2 regions of the Sphingomonas sp. FW306-05-A genome follow, and region 1 is predicted to be linked to the other one. Evidence: riboswitches for the same ligand, from Rfam matches in the RefSeq annotation. Region 1 holds a riboswitch; the other holds the start of a gene.

Region 1 (7,359 bases):
TTGACAATGAACGGATAAATGACCGGCATCGCGCCCGTAAGCGCGGCGGGCCAGCAGTCGTCCGACAGCGCAACCGCCTTGCCGGGCAGCCATTCGAGCGTCCCATGCGCACCGACATGCACCAGCGCATCGATCCCAAGCGTCCGCAGCCACAGATAGAAGGCGACATACCCATGCCGCGGGCAGCGCGTAAGATCGTGATATCGCTCGGCCCGCATCTGCGGATCGCCGCGTTCGGGCTGAAGCGCGATCAGGCCAGCGCCGGTGTCGATCGCCGCAAAATGGAAGGCATCGCCGCGGACGGCACGGTCGGTCTCCGGCAAGCCCCAGGCGTCGCACAGGTCGGCCTGCAGTCGTGCCGGAAGGTCGGCCAATGCCTTGCGGTAGGCCGCAACCGCCCAAGTCATTGTATTATCGAGAACATCACCCGCAACGTTCGTCACTTTCGCCGGATCGACCGCATAGCCCGCCACCGCCAGATCCCCCAGCATAGCGCCCACCGACGCAATCGCATCGAGCCCCACCGCATGCGCCATCTGATGCGCCTTGCCGGGATAGGTCGACAGAACGATCGCGATCCGTCGTTCCGCAACCGGCGTGGCGGCAAGCCGCGCCCACCCGTCCACCTGTGCAACGATCGCTATGATCCGCGCCGGATCAGGCCGGTGCTCGCGCCGCGCATATTGCAGATCGGCGTCGCGCGGCGCGGCCTCCTTGAAGCTCGCAACGCCTGCAAAGACGCGCCCATCCACCTCAGGCAGAACGACATGCATCGCCAGATCCGCCGGAGACAACCCGCGCGGCGCGTCCAGCCAAGCCGCGCGATCCGACGTCGCCAGCGCCACCTGAAACACCGGCACCCCGGCCCCGTCGAGCGGCGTCACGCCCGCCGCATCGCTCGCCGAGAAAGCGGTCGCGTTGACCATCGCAACCGGCCCCAGCGCCGCCACCCACCGAGCGATCCAGCCGCGCGCGCCTGCCTCCTTGAGCGAGGGGACGAACAGCCCGATCGCGTCATATCCCTTGGCGGCGAACGCCGCGTGCAGCGCCGCAATCGGCGCGACATCGGCGGCCAGCAGGTACGATCGATAGAAGACCAGCAGCACCCGCGGCTTGCGCGCCGTGATCGCGAACGCGGCGGGGCAGGAGGCCCCCGTGTCGGGTTGCCACCCACCAACCGCTGCGATCACTGGCGGGGTCGCGGCAAGGTCGTCAGCCAGCCCCGCCGCTGCCGCGAGTCCCTCGATCGCGGCCCGTGCAGCGTGTGCGCCGCCAAGATCGCACAGCCCCGCCAGTCTTCGCAGCGTCGCGACGGGCAGCGTCGAGGCCGCATCCAGCCGCGCATCCACGCGCCCGTCCGCGGGCAGCACCGCCAGTGCGATCCCGCGCTGCCGGGCGAGCGCGGCGACCTGCTGGACGCCGTAAGACCAATAAGCGGTACCCCCGATCAACCGGATTAGGATCCCCCTGGCCGCACCGAGCGTCCGTTCGACATAGGTATCGACCGAAAGCGGATGCGTCAGCTCGGCGAGATTGGCGAGCCGCAGCGTCGGCAGCGCAGGCCCCGCCGCCCGCCATCCAGCCGCGAACGCGCCGAGATCGCTGTCCGAGAAGGACAGCACTACTAGATCCGCGGCATCCTGCCCCAGATCGCGCGGGGTCGCCGCGTCGTCGATGCCATGCGTTTCGCGAAAGGCGACGTGCATCGTCGCTCAGCCGATCAGCGCCGCCCTGATTGCCACAGGATCCAGCCGATCGCGCTCTGCAATCACCACGAGTTGCGACGTGCGCGCTTCGTCGCTGCGCCACAGCCGATCATAATGCGTCCGCACCCGCGCCCCGACCGCCTGCACGAGCAACCGCATCGGTTTCCCTGCCACTGCCGCATACCCCTTGACCCGCAGCACGTCGCCCTGCGCAGCAAGCGCCTCGATCCGCGATGCCAGTTCGGCGGGGTCGGCAATCTCGGGCCATGCCACGACGATGCTGTCGAAGTCGTCATGCTCATGCTCATCCTCGCCGTCATGATGCGACGGGCGCGCGGCGATATCGTCCTCCGCCGCGGCACCCAGCCCGAGCACGATCCGCGGATCGATCACGCCGTCGACGAGCTCAATCACGGGGAGCGTGCGTCGCATCTCGGCAGCGATCAACTTGCGCGCAACCACAACCGCGTCTACCCCGGCGAGGTCGCATTTAGTCAGCAGCACCAGGTCCGCGCACGCGAGCTGATCCTCGAACACTTCGGACAAGGGCGTCTCGTGGTCGATACTGGGGTCAGCCGCGCGCTGCGCATCGATCGCATCCAGGTCGGGCGCGAACCGCCCCGCCGCGACGGCCTCCGCGTCGGCGAGCGTGATGACCCCATCGACGGTAATCCGCGACCGGATCGCAGGCCAGTCGAATGCCTTGAGCAAAGGCTTTGGCAATGCCAGCCCCGATGTCTCGATCAGGATATGGTCGGGCCGGGGATCGAGCGCGAGCAACGTTTCGATCGTCGGGATGAAATCGTCCGCGACCGTGCAGCAGATACAGCCATTGGCAAGCTCGACGATGTTCTCCGCCGGGCAATCGGGGATCGCGCAGCCCTTCAGGATGTCGCCATCGACCCCGAGGGTGCCGAATTCGTTGACCACGACCGCGAGGCGTCTGCCACCAGCGGAACGGATCAGATGGCTGATCAACGTCGTCTTGCCTGCTCCCAGGAAGCCGGTGACGATGGTGACGGGAACTTTGGATAGATCGGACATGCTCTTCCCCGCGGCGCGACAGCAACGAACGGAAGGGGCCGATTACGGACGGCGCGCGACGGCGGACGAGCGCCGAATGCCGCCCGAGCCACGCACCGATGCAGCCCCAGCCGCATAGGCTCGTCGCTCAGACGGAGAACCGTGCCGCGGCCATCCCCTGGGCCAAGGCAAGAGCGACCTTATCGCCGGCAGGTCTCCTGGCTCGCGGGTCATCGCTCGAGCATCGCCTTCCCAGACGTCCGGTCCGAAGACCGGTGCAGTCCAGTGGCCGCCCGCTCCGAGTGGAGGGGGCATGACGCTTTCGCTCACCGCTTACAGTTGCAGGGACAGCCGCGGATTTGGGGGAAGCCCCCGCACCGCATTCCCATTCAAGCCCCTCGCGGGGCACCGGCGCGATCAACGAGAACCGTTTAACGGTTCTCGACTATGACTGTAGCGCAGACCGCCGGACTTGCCAATTCGCTTGTCGTTGGATCGGTAAGGCGTGTCCCCTCGCGCAGGATCGCGGTGGTCGACCGCCCGGCCAGCATCGGTGCGATGAACACCGTGCCCCCGCCGGACCGTACCAGATCCGCGCCGACGATATCATGCAGCGCATAGTCGCCGCCTTTGACGAGAACGTCCGGCCTGATGACGCGGATCAGCTCGAGCGGCGTGTCCTGCTCGAACGCGACGACGTGATCGACCGAAGCTAGTCCGCTCAGGACCTCGGCGCGATCAGCCAAAGCGTTGACCGGTCGCGTCGGGCCTTTCAGGCGCGTGACCGATGCGTCGTCGTTAAGCCCGACGACCAGCACGTCGCCCTGTCGTCGCGCCAGGTCGAGCAGTCGGACATGTCCGGCGTGAAGCACGTCGAAACACCCGTTGGCGAACACGATCCGCGCGCCCGTCTCGCGCGCATGCGCGAGCTTTGCGGCGAGCAGCGGCAACGGCACCAGCTTGGTCATGGCATGGTCGCGGCGGTACAACCGTTCTTCCAGGTCACCGCGCGAGACGACGCAGGTTCCCGGGCGGGAAACCGCGATGCCCGCGGCGACGTTCGCCTGATCAATCGCTGCGGCGATCGGCAGACCCTCGACGATTCCGACGACGAGCGCCGCCATGATGGTGTCGCCTGCGCCCGTCACGTCGAAGACCTGCAAAGCCTCGGTCGGATGGTCGACGACGTCGCCATCGCGCGACACCATCAAAATGCCCTTCGCCCCGCGCGTCACGACGAGATATTCCAGCGCCATCGCGTCGAGCACGGTTGCGGCGCGATCAGCGATGCGGTCGTCGGCGCAGTCGCCGAATAGCGCGTGAAATTCGCGCGCGTTGGGTTTGAGCAGGAATGCGCCCGTGTACCGCGCGCGGTCGGCGCACTTCGGGTCGACGAACGTCGGTACGCCGTGCTCCCGCGCGATTGCCAACAACGTCGGCAGATCGGTGAGTGCGCCTTTATCATAGTCGGAGAAGATAACCGCGCGGACGCCGTCCAACCGTGCCTCGAAGCGCCGCGCAAGTTCGTTTCGCGCGGCTTCGCCGACGCTGCCGTCATGGTCGATCCGCGCGATCTGCTGCACGCCCGATATCACGCGGGTCTTCTGCGTGGTGTGTCGTCCCGGGTCGAAGACGCAGTCGAGCACCACCTTGTAGTGTTCCATCATCCGACCAAGGTCCTGCCCGGCAGCATCGTCCCCGCAGATTGTCAGCAGGGTGCAGCGTTGTCCCAGCGCTACCACGTTCGCCGCCACGTTCGCCGCACCACCGGGACGGATATCTTCGCGCGCCGCCCTGATGACGGGCACGGGGGCTTCGGGCGAGATTCGGGTGGTTTCGCCGATTATGTAGCGATCGACCATCGCATCGCCGACGACGAGAATTGAGGGCGCAAGTGCGTCGGTCATCCGATTAGCCCTCTCATGTCAGCGCCATCCTGCGATCTGCGAAAGCTCGCTTCGCGCGGCGAGCGCCGGCCAGCGACTCGCCCAGCCGCTGCCGTGATCCTGGCCGGCAACGATGACGATGGACGCATGCGTGGTGGGCCCCATCCGGGCGACGAAGCTCCGCGCGACCGACGAGTCGACGACCTTGTCCTCCGACCCGACGAAGTGAATCTGTGGCAGGTTCGAAATCACAGCCGCATCCGTCGCGGGATCGATCGAGCGGGACAGCGGGGTCAAATGCCGGGCGCGGACCCATTGCGCGAGGTCGAGATTGGCCGCGACGGTGATCAACCCGGCGACATCCTGACGTCGTTCCGCCAGCAGTGCCGCCAGCGCGCCACCGCCCGAGTAGCCGACCAGGATGATCCGCGGCCTGTTCGTCTCGCGCTTGAGCCGGTCCAGCGCCACGTTCGCGCTGTCGATGACGTCGACCGACAGGCGCGCGATGCTCCAGTAATCGCTGTGACAGGTGCGACCGCGCGGATGATATTGGCAGGGGCGCGCAAGCCACGCCACCGCCCCCCTGCCGGGGTGCTGCAGCGCCAGCCGCAGCGCCAGTGGGTCGGTCGGCGTGGGATCGAGCGAACGTCGCCCCTCGCGCGTATAAGCCAGGCCGTCGCCCTCGATATAGACGACCATGACACCCGATCGATCGCTGCCTTGGCGCCATGCCGCAGCGAGGTCGAAATCGGCGGCCGGGATCACCTCCCACTGCCATTTCGCCTGCCGCGCAAGCCGTTGCGCCGACGGACGCGCATCTGACGCACATCCGGCAAAGAGCAAGAGCAAGACGGCAAGGTACCGCGCAGTTCGAAGGACACGATGCATGCACATCCTCTCCATGAGGGCAGTAACATACCTGTATACCCATTGAGCCCTGTCGCATTCAAGGATGCGTATTATCCATGAGGGATGATGACCTTGCGATGACTGGCGCTGCATTTCTCGACCGCGACGGTGTATTGATCTCCGACTGTCGGTATTTAGCTGATCCTGGGCAGATTCAGTGGATTGACGGGGCAAAGCTTGCCCTGTCGCGATTGGCACGGGCGGGCTTTCGCCGCTTCGTCGTAACCAATCAGTCGGGGGTAGCGCGCGGGTATTTCGAAGAGGCGGCGATCTTGCGGGTGCATGCCGCACTGCAGGAGGCACTGCCCGAAGAGTCGCGGATCGATGCGTTCGCTTATTGTCCGCATCATCCCGATGGGGTGATCGCCACCTACGCACGACCTTGCGATTGCCGTAAGCCCGCGCCCGGTATGGTCGACCGGCTGATCGCGGATCACGGGGTCGATCGCGCGCACAGCTTCCTCATCGGCGACAAGGAAAGCGATCTTCAGGCTGCCGAACGCGCCGGGATCGTCGGGTATCTGTTCAAAGGCGGCGATCTTGATGCATTCGTGGCACGGATCCTGGATCGGATATGACGCCGGGTGATCCCGCCTGGTGGATCGATTGGCTATCCACCCGCGCGCTCCCCTTGTGGAGCACCGCTGGGTTCGACGCCGAGACCGCCAGTTTCGTAGAACGGCTGGCGCTGGATGGCAGCCCGCAACTGGACGTACCGCGGCGGTTGATGGTGCAGGCCCGGCAGGTGCATGCCTTTGCGACCGCCGCCCGCAACGGCTGGCTTGCAGGCGGAGAAGAACTTGCCCTGTGCGCGGGGGAGACGATGATCGCACGATATCATGCGCGGGGCGGCACGGAGGGGTGGGCTTTCTCCATCGATCGGTCGGGCGCGGTCGTCGACGGACGCCGTGATCTGTATGCACACGCGTTCGTCCTGCTGGCATTGTCTGCGCTCGTTCGGATCGACGCCAAGCCACGATATTGCGAACTCATCCACCGCACGATGGCGTTCCTTGACCGCGAGATGGCGCATCCCGCGGGCGGCTATGTCGAGCAATGGCCTGTGGCGGTTCTGCCGCGGCGCCAAAACCCCCACATGCATTTGCTCGAAGCGTTCCTGTCGCTGCAGGAAACCGCCGGCTGCGGGGATTTTCGCGCCCGGATCGCAACAATGGTTGATCTGATGGACCGACGTTTCTGTCCGGCCGACCGTTCCGACCTGCGGGAATATTACGATGACGATTGGACGGCCGTTGGAGAATCGCAGTTCGAGCCGGGGCACCATTTCGAATGGGTTTGGTTGCTCACGCGATACGCGGGCTCGAGCGGTATCGCCGTTGAGGATCGGATCGACCGGCTGATGCGGACGGCGTTGCGCGGTGTCGATGCCCGCGGGCGCGTGGTGGAACATGTCTCCGCAGATGGTGCGGCAGCCCCGACCTGCCGGTTGTGGGCGGCAATGGAAGCCGCCAAGGCTTTCGCGACACCGCAGGGGCGTGCGGTTCGACCGACAGGGGTGTCGGATGCGCTGGCTGCTGGTTGGCACGCATTCTGTCGCCCGTCGTTCCCTGGCGGTTGGTGGGACCGGGTCGCGACGACCGGGGTCATGCTCGACGCTTATATTCCCGCCAGTTCGCTATACCATATATGTACCGCCCTGGAGTTCATTGCCGAAAACAGATGTGTGGCAGTTCAGCAGCAATACTCACGATGACGAAAGCGTAGTGAACTGTAGTAATACTTAAAGGGCAGTGACAGTACTGCTATAGTACCAACTCCTACCCTATACAGGCTTCATTATGGAGTAAACGTCGCCGAAGCGTCCCGTACGCGTG
Region 2 (7,359 bases), on a different contig from region 1:
AGGGGTAAGCGCCTCGCCGAGCAGCCAGTCACTATCCTCGATCGCCTGCAGCATCGGGCGCAGGCCGCGCAACAATGGGTTCGCCGCCAGCGCAGCGATGCGATCGGGCGCAGCGGGATCGGCGAGATCGACCCAGCCGACCACCGCGCGCACCAGCGGCGTCCGCTCTGCCAGCGCGAGCATCCAGTCGGTATCGGCGTCGGTCGGCTGCGACTGGACCAGCACGCTTCCCGCAAGGTCGAGGCCGTCGAGCGACGATAGCAAGTCGTCCGGGCCGAAGTCGCGGTGGATCGGCGCTTCCGCGGCGGTTGGCCACTCATGCCCGGGCGTCGTCAGCGACCAGAAGTGCTGGTGCGCATCGATCCATCGCGTCATCGTCATGTTCCCGTGCAAGTCCTTGCGCCGGGATGCCCTTTGGCCGCCGCGGAGGCCAGCCCTGTCCGCTTCACAAATAGCGCATCCACGCCTGTCCGCTCGTCCGCTTGACTCGCGTGAACGCACGGCACGCGAACCACCCCGGCACCGCGACCGCCGCCGCGATCAGCCACAGGCTCGCGACGTTGCCGACGCTGACCAGCGGTGCGTCATGCGGCACGACCAGACCGACCGCGCGATTGAGACCGTGCAGGGCGTACAGATGCACCACGTAGAAGAACAAGGGCACGCCACCGAACACCGCGAGCCCCTTGCCCAAACCCCCGCCCCACCGCTCGAAGACCGCGAGCAACGGCAAGCCCAGCCCCAGCGTCACCAGCAGGAAATCGGCGGACGGCGGATATTTGGTGAGGTTGAGCACGCTCATCGTCGTCGACAGCGCATCCGGCCCACTTACCCACGGCGTCCGATCGCCATAGACGTTGGTGGCGCGCAGCAGCGCAAACAGCGCAAGCGCCACCACCCCCACGCCGACCAGCCGGCGTCCGCGCACCGCAGGCGTCACCGCTCGCGCAAACCACGGCCCGATCGCATAACCAAGCAGGATCACGCCGATCCACGGCAGCACCGGATAGGACGTCCGCGCCTGCGCGCCCCACGGCAGATCGATAAGGCCGCGGTCGTGCAGGATCGCCCAGGGGACGTGCCACGCCGATCCGACCGGCGCTTCGATCCCGTCGAGCAGATTGTGCCCGAGCACGATCGCCAGCCCGAGCGCGATCAGCCCCCACCGTGGCAAATGTAGCAACCCCGAAAGCGCGATCATCGCCACGCCAATCGCCCAGATGACCTGGAGGTAGATTAGCTTGGGGGTCGGATCGAAGCTCCACGCGAAGCTGACCACGGTCAGTTCGAGCGCGATCAGGAACAGCCCGCGCTTGAACAGAAACGCCGATGCCGCGCCCGCCCCGCCTTTCGCGGCCCCGTACAGATACGCCGCGAGCCCGGTCAGCAGCAGGAACACCGGTGCGCAGAAATGCGCGGTTAAGCGCGTGAAGAACAGCTCGGGCGGCGTCGTCGCAAGGGTCATTGGGTCGCTGACCTGCGCGTGGAAATAGAAGAACTCGCGGGTGTGATCGACCAGCATCAGCAGCATCACCAGCCCGCGCAACGCATCGATCGACCCGATACGATGCGACGATAGCGCCTGGGTTACGGGGACTTGCGCGATCGGTGCGGGATCGCGCGATGCGCTTGACAGGGTCGGGTTCATACGAAAGGGGATGGTACAACATATCCCGAAAGGCAAGCCTTGCGCTATCATCTCCTGGCCGCAGCGATGTCGTCGCTCCCGTTCGCGCCCGCCGAAGCGGAACCGCGCGAGGCACCGCCGGTGGAAACGTCCGTCCCCGAAATCAGGGATGATGCGGGCGCGGACGGCAGCGCCGACATCGTCGTTCTGGGCACGCGCCGAACCAGCGTCGACCGGGCGCTGTCGTCGGACGCGATCACCGAGCGCATGTCGCAATCGAGCCGGTCGATCGAACGCGACTTGCTGAGCGCGGCGGGCACGTATCGCCTGGCGGACGCGCTGGAACTCGTCAGCGGGGTCAGCAACCAGAACAATCGCGGCGGCTTCCTCGACAATTTCGCGATCCGCGGGTTTCTCGGGACGCCCGATGGCGGGGCGGAATATTATGTCGATGGCTTCCTCGCCAACCGCGGCCTCGCGCCGCCGCGCGACCCGGCGACGGCCGAGCGGATCGAGCTGCTCAAGGGACCGTCGGGCGCGATCTTCGGTGACATCGATCCGGGCGGGCGCGTCAACATCGTCAGCAAGACTCCGCAATCCAAGGCGGCCGCGTCGGCGACCTTCACCTACGGGTCGTTCGACACGCGGCGAGTCGAGCTCGATGCGACCGGGCCGCTCACCGGCACGCTTTCGGCGCGGCTGGTGGTCGCGGGCGAGGACAGCGACGGCTGGCGCGATTTCGTGACGCTCAGCCGCCGCGTGGTCGCGCCGTCGCTGCGCTGGTCGCCGTCCGCCGCTGCGCAGCTAACCTATGTCGGCGAGATCACCCGGTTCGACGCGCCGTTCGACCGCGGGATCCCCGCGATCCGCGGCGACGCCAATGCCGTGCCGCGCACCCGTTTCTATGGCGAGCCCGGCGACGGACTGACGCGCTTCCGCAACCAGCGGCATCAAGTGACCGGCGTGTTCGGGCTGGGCAATGGCTGGTCGTTGAACGGCGGAGTCGCCTATCGCACGGGAACGCTGACGGGGTTCTCATCGGATCATGTCCAGCTCCGCCCCGACGACCGCACGCTGTGGCGGCAACGCCGCCAGCGCGATTACGCGGTCGACGACCTGTCCGCGCGCGCCGAACTGTCCGGGCGGATCGGCGCGCATCGCGTCGCTGTCGGCGTGAAGGGCTATTATCTCGACTATCAGGACCGCTACCTCCGCCGCACCCCGACCGCCGCCGCGCCTTATGCGATCAATGTCGACACGCCGGTCTACGGCATGCCGGGGCCGACCCCGATCCCGTTCGTCGACAATCGCGAGAAGCGCTGGGCGGGAACGGTCTATGTCCAGGACATGTGGGAAGCGACCGAACGGCTGACGCTGTCGGGCGGGCTTCGCGTCGATCCGTACCGCCAGCGGCTCGCCAATCTGCGCACCGGGCTCACCGTGCGGCGCGTCGATGCCCCCGTGAACGGCCGGGTCGGCGCGCGCTATCAGGTCGCTGAGCATGTCGCGCTCCACGCCAATTGGGGGGAGAGCTTCCTGCTCAACTCGGGCACCGACCGGTTCGGCACCGGCTTCGGGCCGGAGACGGGCAAGGGCTATGAAGTCGGGGTCTCCGGGGCTTGGCGCGGGATCGACGTCGCGGCAACGTGGTTCGACATCACCAAACGCGGCATCCTCACCAACGACCCGACCGACCCCGGCTATCTCGCGCCGGTCGGGCAATTGTCGAGCAAGGGCATCGAACTCGACGGATCGCTCAAGCTGGGGCCGCGCTGGCAGGTCGTCGCCAATTACGCCTGGACTCGCGCGCGCACCGACGACGCCACCTTCGCGACCGACCGCGTGCTCAACGTGCCCGAGCATAGCGGCGGCGTGTTCGTGCTCGGGCGGTTCGGTCCCACGCCCGGGCTCGGCCTGTCGGGGAGCGCGGGGGTGGCCTATGTCGGCGACCGTGCGGGCGCGATCGATGCGAGCGGGCTGGTGCTGCCGGGTTACGTGAAGGCCAAGGCGTCCGCCGAATACGGCGTGTCGCGGCATGTCTCGCTTCGGGTCGAAGCGGACAATCTGTTCGATGCGCGTTATGCACAAAGTTCGTACAGCCCGGTGTGGGTGTTTCCTGGTTCGCCGCGGACGGTGCGGTTCAGCGTTCAGGTTCACGGCTAGGCCAAGGTGTTTCGAGGGTGATCGCCAGCCTGTTCGGTCGCCCGAACCCATCGGGGCGCTTGTTCCTGCTCGCCACCCCCAATCCGTTCGGGCTGAGCGAAGTCGAAGCCCCTCTCCCCCGCAAGCCTCGGTTTGCGTGGTGGGCGGCCCTTCGACTGCGCTTAGGGCGAACGGTAGTGGGAGGGGCCGGACTCCCAAGACCGTCGCCCTCTCAGCCGGGAAACCGCTGCAACGGAAGCACCAGCCCCGCCGCGACGAAATAGGTCGCATCGACTTGCCCCGCCACCGCCTGGTTGAGCCGCCCCGCCGCATCGCGGAAGCTGCGGCCGAGCGGATGATCGGGGACGATCCCCATCCCCACCTCGTTCGTCACGATCACGATCGGCAGCGGACTCCCCGCGATGGCACCCAGCAGATCGTCCGTCGCCCCCGCAATGTCATGCTCGCCGAGCATCAGGTTGGACAGCCACAGCGTCAGGCAATCGACCAGCACCGCGCCCGTCTCGACCGAAGCGATCGCCGCGGGCAGCGCGAGCGGGCACTCCACCGTGCGCCAACGTTCGCCCCGGTCGGCGCGGTGCCGCGCGATCCGGTCCGCCATCTCGCCGTCGCGGCCCTCGGCGGTGGCGAGATAGGCGAGCGGTCCCGCGCAGGCCTCCGCCGTTTGCTGCGCCAAGCGGCTCTTGCCAGAGCGGGCACCGCCCAGGAATAGTGTCGTCCGTGTCACATCTTGCCCTTGCCCAAAGCGCGCTCTAGACGCGCCGATGCGACAGGTTCCCAGAGATGGGATGAAAAGGGAACCCGGAAGCGCGCGGGCACGCGCGTCATCCGGGGCTGTCCCCGCAACTGTGACCGGCGAGTCTTGCTCCATTCGTGCGCCACTGGATCTCCGGATTCGGGAAGGCCGAGCCAGACGACGACCCGGGAGCCAGGAGACCTGCCTGTCGCGGTTGTCCTTCGTCCGGCCGGGGTGTGCCGCGCGATCGAGGTTTTCCTCGTGAGACGACGTGGTTGGGGTCGTGCGCGGGGCGGAAAGCGGAATTCCGATTCAGCGCCGTGCGTGCCCCCGTAGCTGTTGCGAAGGGGAAAATCCGTGAAGACCTGTGCCTATCTGATCCTGTTGCCGAGCATCGCCGCCGCCGCGCCCGTGTTTGCCGAGAGCGCGCAATCCACCGCCACGCTGGAGCAAGCCGCTAACGCATCGCAGGATATCGTCGTCACCGCCAACCGCGCGGCGCGCCCGGCGGAGACCGTCGGCCAGTCGGTCACGGTGCTCGACACCGCGACGATCACCGAGCGCCAGGCGGTCGTTGTGTCCGACCTGCTGCGCCAGACGCCCGGCGTCACCGTTGTGCGCAACGGCGGGATCGGCACGACCACCTCGGTCAGCATCCGCGGCGCGGACAGCGACCAGACCGTCGCGCTGATCGATGGGATCAAGCTCAACGATCCCTCCGCCCCCGGTGGCGGGTTCAACTTCGGCAATCTGCTGATCGGCAACATCCAGCGGATCGAAGTGCTGCGCGGCGCGCAATCGGTGCTGTGGGGCAGCCAGGCGATCGGCGGCGTCGTCAATCTCATCACCCGCCAGCCGACCGAGCAGATCGCGATCAACGCGCGCGCCGAGGGCGGCGGCTATGGCACCGCGCAGGGGTTCGCCAACGTCTCGGGCAAGGTCGGGCCGGTCTCGGCAAGCCTCGGCGGCGGCTATTACAGCACCGACGGGATCTCGGCCTATGCCCCGGGCACCGAGCGGGACGGGTACCGCAACTATGCCGCAAACGGCAGCCTGGGGATCGCGCTGGCCCGCGACGTCTCGGTCGACCTGCGCGGTTTCTATACCAACAGCCGGACCGACATCGACGGTTTCCCGCCGCCCAACTTCACCTTCGGCGACACGCGCGAATATGGCGATGTGGAGCAATGGCTGGGCTATGCCGGGCTCAACGCCGCCTTGTTCGACGGGCGTCTGCGCAACCGCTTCGGTTATGCGCATACCGACACCGACCGGCGCAACATCGACCCCGATGGCGACCCGACCGAGACGTTCCGCGGGATCGGCCGCAACGACCGGCTGGAATATCAGGGGACCGCGAACGTCACCTCGGCGGTGTTCGCGACCTTCGGCGCGGAGCGGGAAGTGTCGCGCTTTTCCTCGTCGAGCTACGGCGGGCCGGTCACGCGCGGCCGGGCGCGGCTGTTCAGCGTTTACGGCCAGTTGGCCGTCACCCCGATCACCGGGCTGACCGCGACGGGCGGCGTGCGGCATGACGACCACAATGTGTTCGGCGGCGCGACGACCTTTTCGGGCAGCGGCGTCTATTCGCCCAATGGCGGCGCGACCACCCTGCGCGCGAGCTATTCGGAAGGCTTCAAGGCGCCGACGCTGTACCAGTTGCAGAGCGAATACGGGAACACGGCGCTGCGCCCGGAACGCTCGGACGGCTGGGATGCCGGGGTAACGCAAAAGGCGCTGAACGGCGCGGTCGAAGCGAGCGCGACCTACTTCCGTCGCAACTCGTCCGATCTCATCACCTTCGTGTCATGCGACGCGGCCCTGACCGGGATTTGTGCCGATCGCCCGTTCGGCACCTATGACAATATCGCACGAACTCGGGCGCAGGGGGTGGAACTGACGCTGCTGTTGCGTCCGGTCGAGCCGCTGACGGTGAGCGCGAGCTACACCTATCTCGATGCGGTCGACCGTTCCGCCGGCACCGCCACCTTTGGGCGCAAGCTGGCGCGGCGGCCGAACCAGAGCATCACGGTCAACGCCGATTACCGCTGGAGCTTCGGGCTGACGACCGGCGCGACGCTGACGTCGGTCGGGGACAGTTTCGACAACGCATCGAACGCGCGGCGGCTCGATGGTTATGTGCTGGGTGACGTGCGCGCGTCCTTCCCGGTTACGAAGAAGGTCGAGGTGTTCGGGCGGGTCGAGAACGTGTTCGATACGAAATACCAGACGATCTACCAATATGGTCAGCCCGGCCGCGCTGCCTTCGGCGGCGTCCGCCTGACGTATTGAGCGTTGCGCGCGCGCGATCTTGCCCTGTTCCACGCGCACGGCGGGCGCGTGGACGCCGCGCGTGCAATGTTCGGCGGAGACGAATGGATCGACCTGTCGACCGGGATCGCGCCCTGGGCGTGGCCGGTCGCGGACGTGCAGCTCGGGTGGGAGCAGCTCCCCGAACCGGGCGCGATCGCGGCGCTAGAGGCAGCCGCGGCGGAGGCGTTCGGGGTAGCCGATCCGGCGCGGGTCGTCGCGGTGCCGGGGAGCGACCTCGCGATGCGGCTGCTCGCGCCGGTGATCGCTGCGCGGCGGCCGTGCGTGGTGCGGCCGGGCTATGCGGGGCATCTCGCGGCATGGCCTGACGCGGTGGCGATCTTCGCGGACGCGCTGCGTGGCGTTGCGAGCGGTTCCCCCGCGCGGGAGCATGGCGGCGTGGGGGACGCCGACCTGCTCGTCCTCGCCAGCCCGGCCAACCCGGATGGACGCGTCACCGATCCCGCGCTGCTCCGCACCCTGGCGCAGCGGATGACCGTGGTGGTCGACGAAGCCTATGCCG

What was found. Region 1 has a riboswitch for cobalamin ahead of cobW (cobalamin biosynthesis protein CobW). Riboswitches for the same ligand answer to the same signal wherever they lie in the genome.
Region 2: it holds a riboswitch for cobalamin, as region 1 does, so the genes downstream of both, AC3WJR_RS16520 (TonB-dependent receptor plug domain-containing protein) here and cobW (cobalamin biosynthesis protein CobW) in region 1, are expected to answer to the same signal.

The regions. Positions count from the first base shown of each region.
Region 1 is NZ_JBYSXN010000001.1:1,318,160-1,325,518, forward strand. Features, by position in the region: gene cobN (cobaltochelatase subunit CobN) at 1-1,706, opposite strand, end outside; gene cobW (cobalamin biosynthesis protein CobW) at 1,713-2,750, opposite strand; cobalamin riboswitch at 2,921-3,157, opposite strand; gene rfaE2 (D-glycero-beta-D-manno-heptose 1-phosphate adenylyltransferase) at 3,161-4,636, opposite strand; gene AC3WJR_RS06095 (hypothetical protein) at 4,655-5,464, opposite strand; gene AC3WJR_RS06100 (D-glycero-alpha-D-manno-heptose-1,7-bisphosphate 7-phosphatase) at 5,602-6,102, shown strand; gene AC3WJR_RS06105 (AGE family epimerase/isomerase) at 6,099-7,238, shown strand.
Region 2 is NZ_JBYSXN010000003.1:41,119-48,477, reverse strand. Features, by position in the region: gene AC3WJR_RS16540 (amidohydrolase family protein) at 1-381, opposite strand, end outside; gene AC3WJR_RS16535 (acetyltransferase domain-containing protein) at 446-1,648, opposite strand; gene AC3WJR_RS16530 (TonB-dependent siderophore receptor) at 1,688-3,790, shown strand; gene cobU (bifunctional adenosylcobinamide kinase/adenosylcobinamide-phosphate guanylyltransferase) at 4,002-4,517, opposite strand; cobalamin riboswitch at 4,545-4,749, shown strand; gene AC3WJR_RS16520 (TonB-dependent receptor plug domain-containing protein) at 4,884-6,818, shown strand; gene AC3WJR_RS16515 (aminotransferase class I/II-fold pyridoxal phosphate-dependent enzyme) at 6,822-7,359, shown strand, end outside.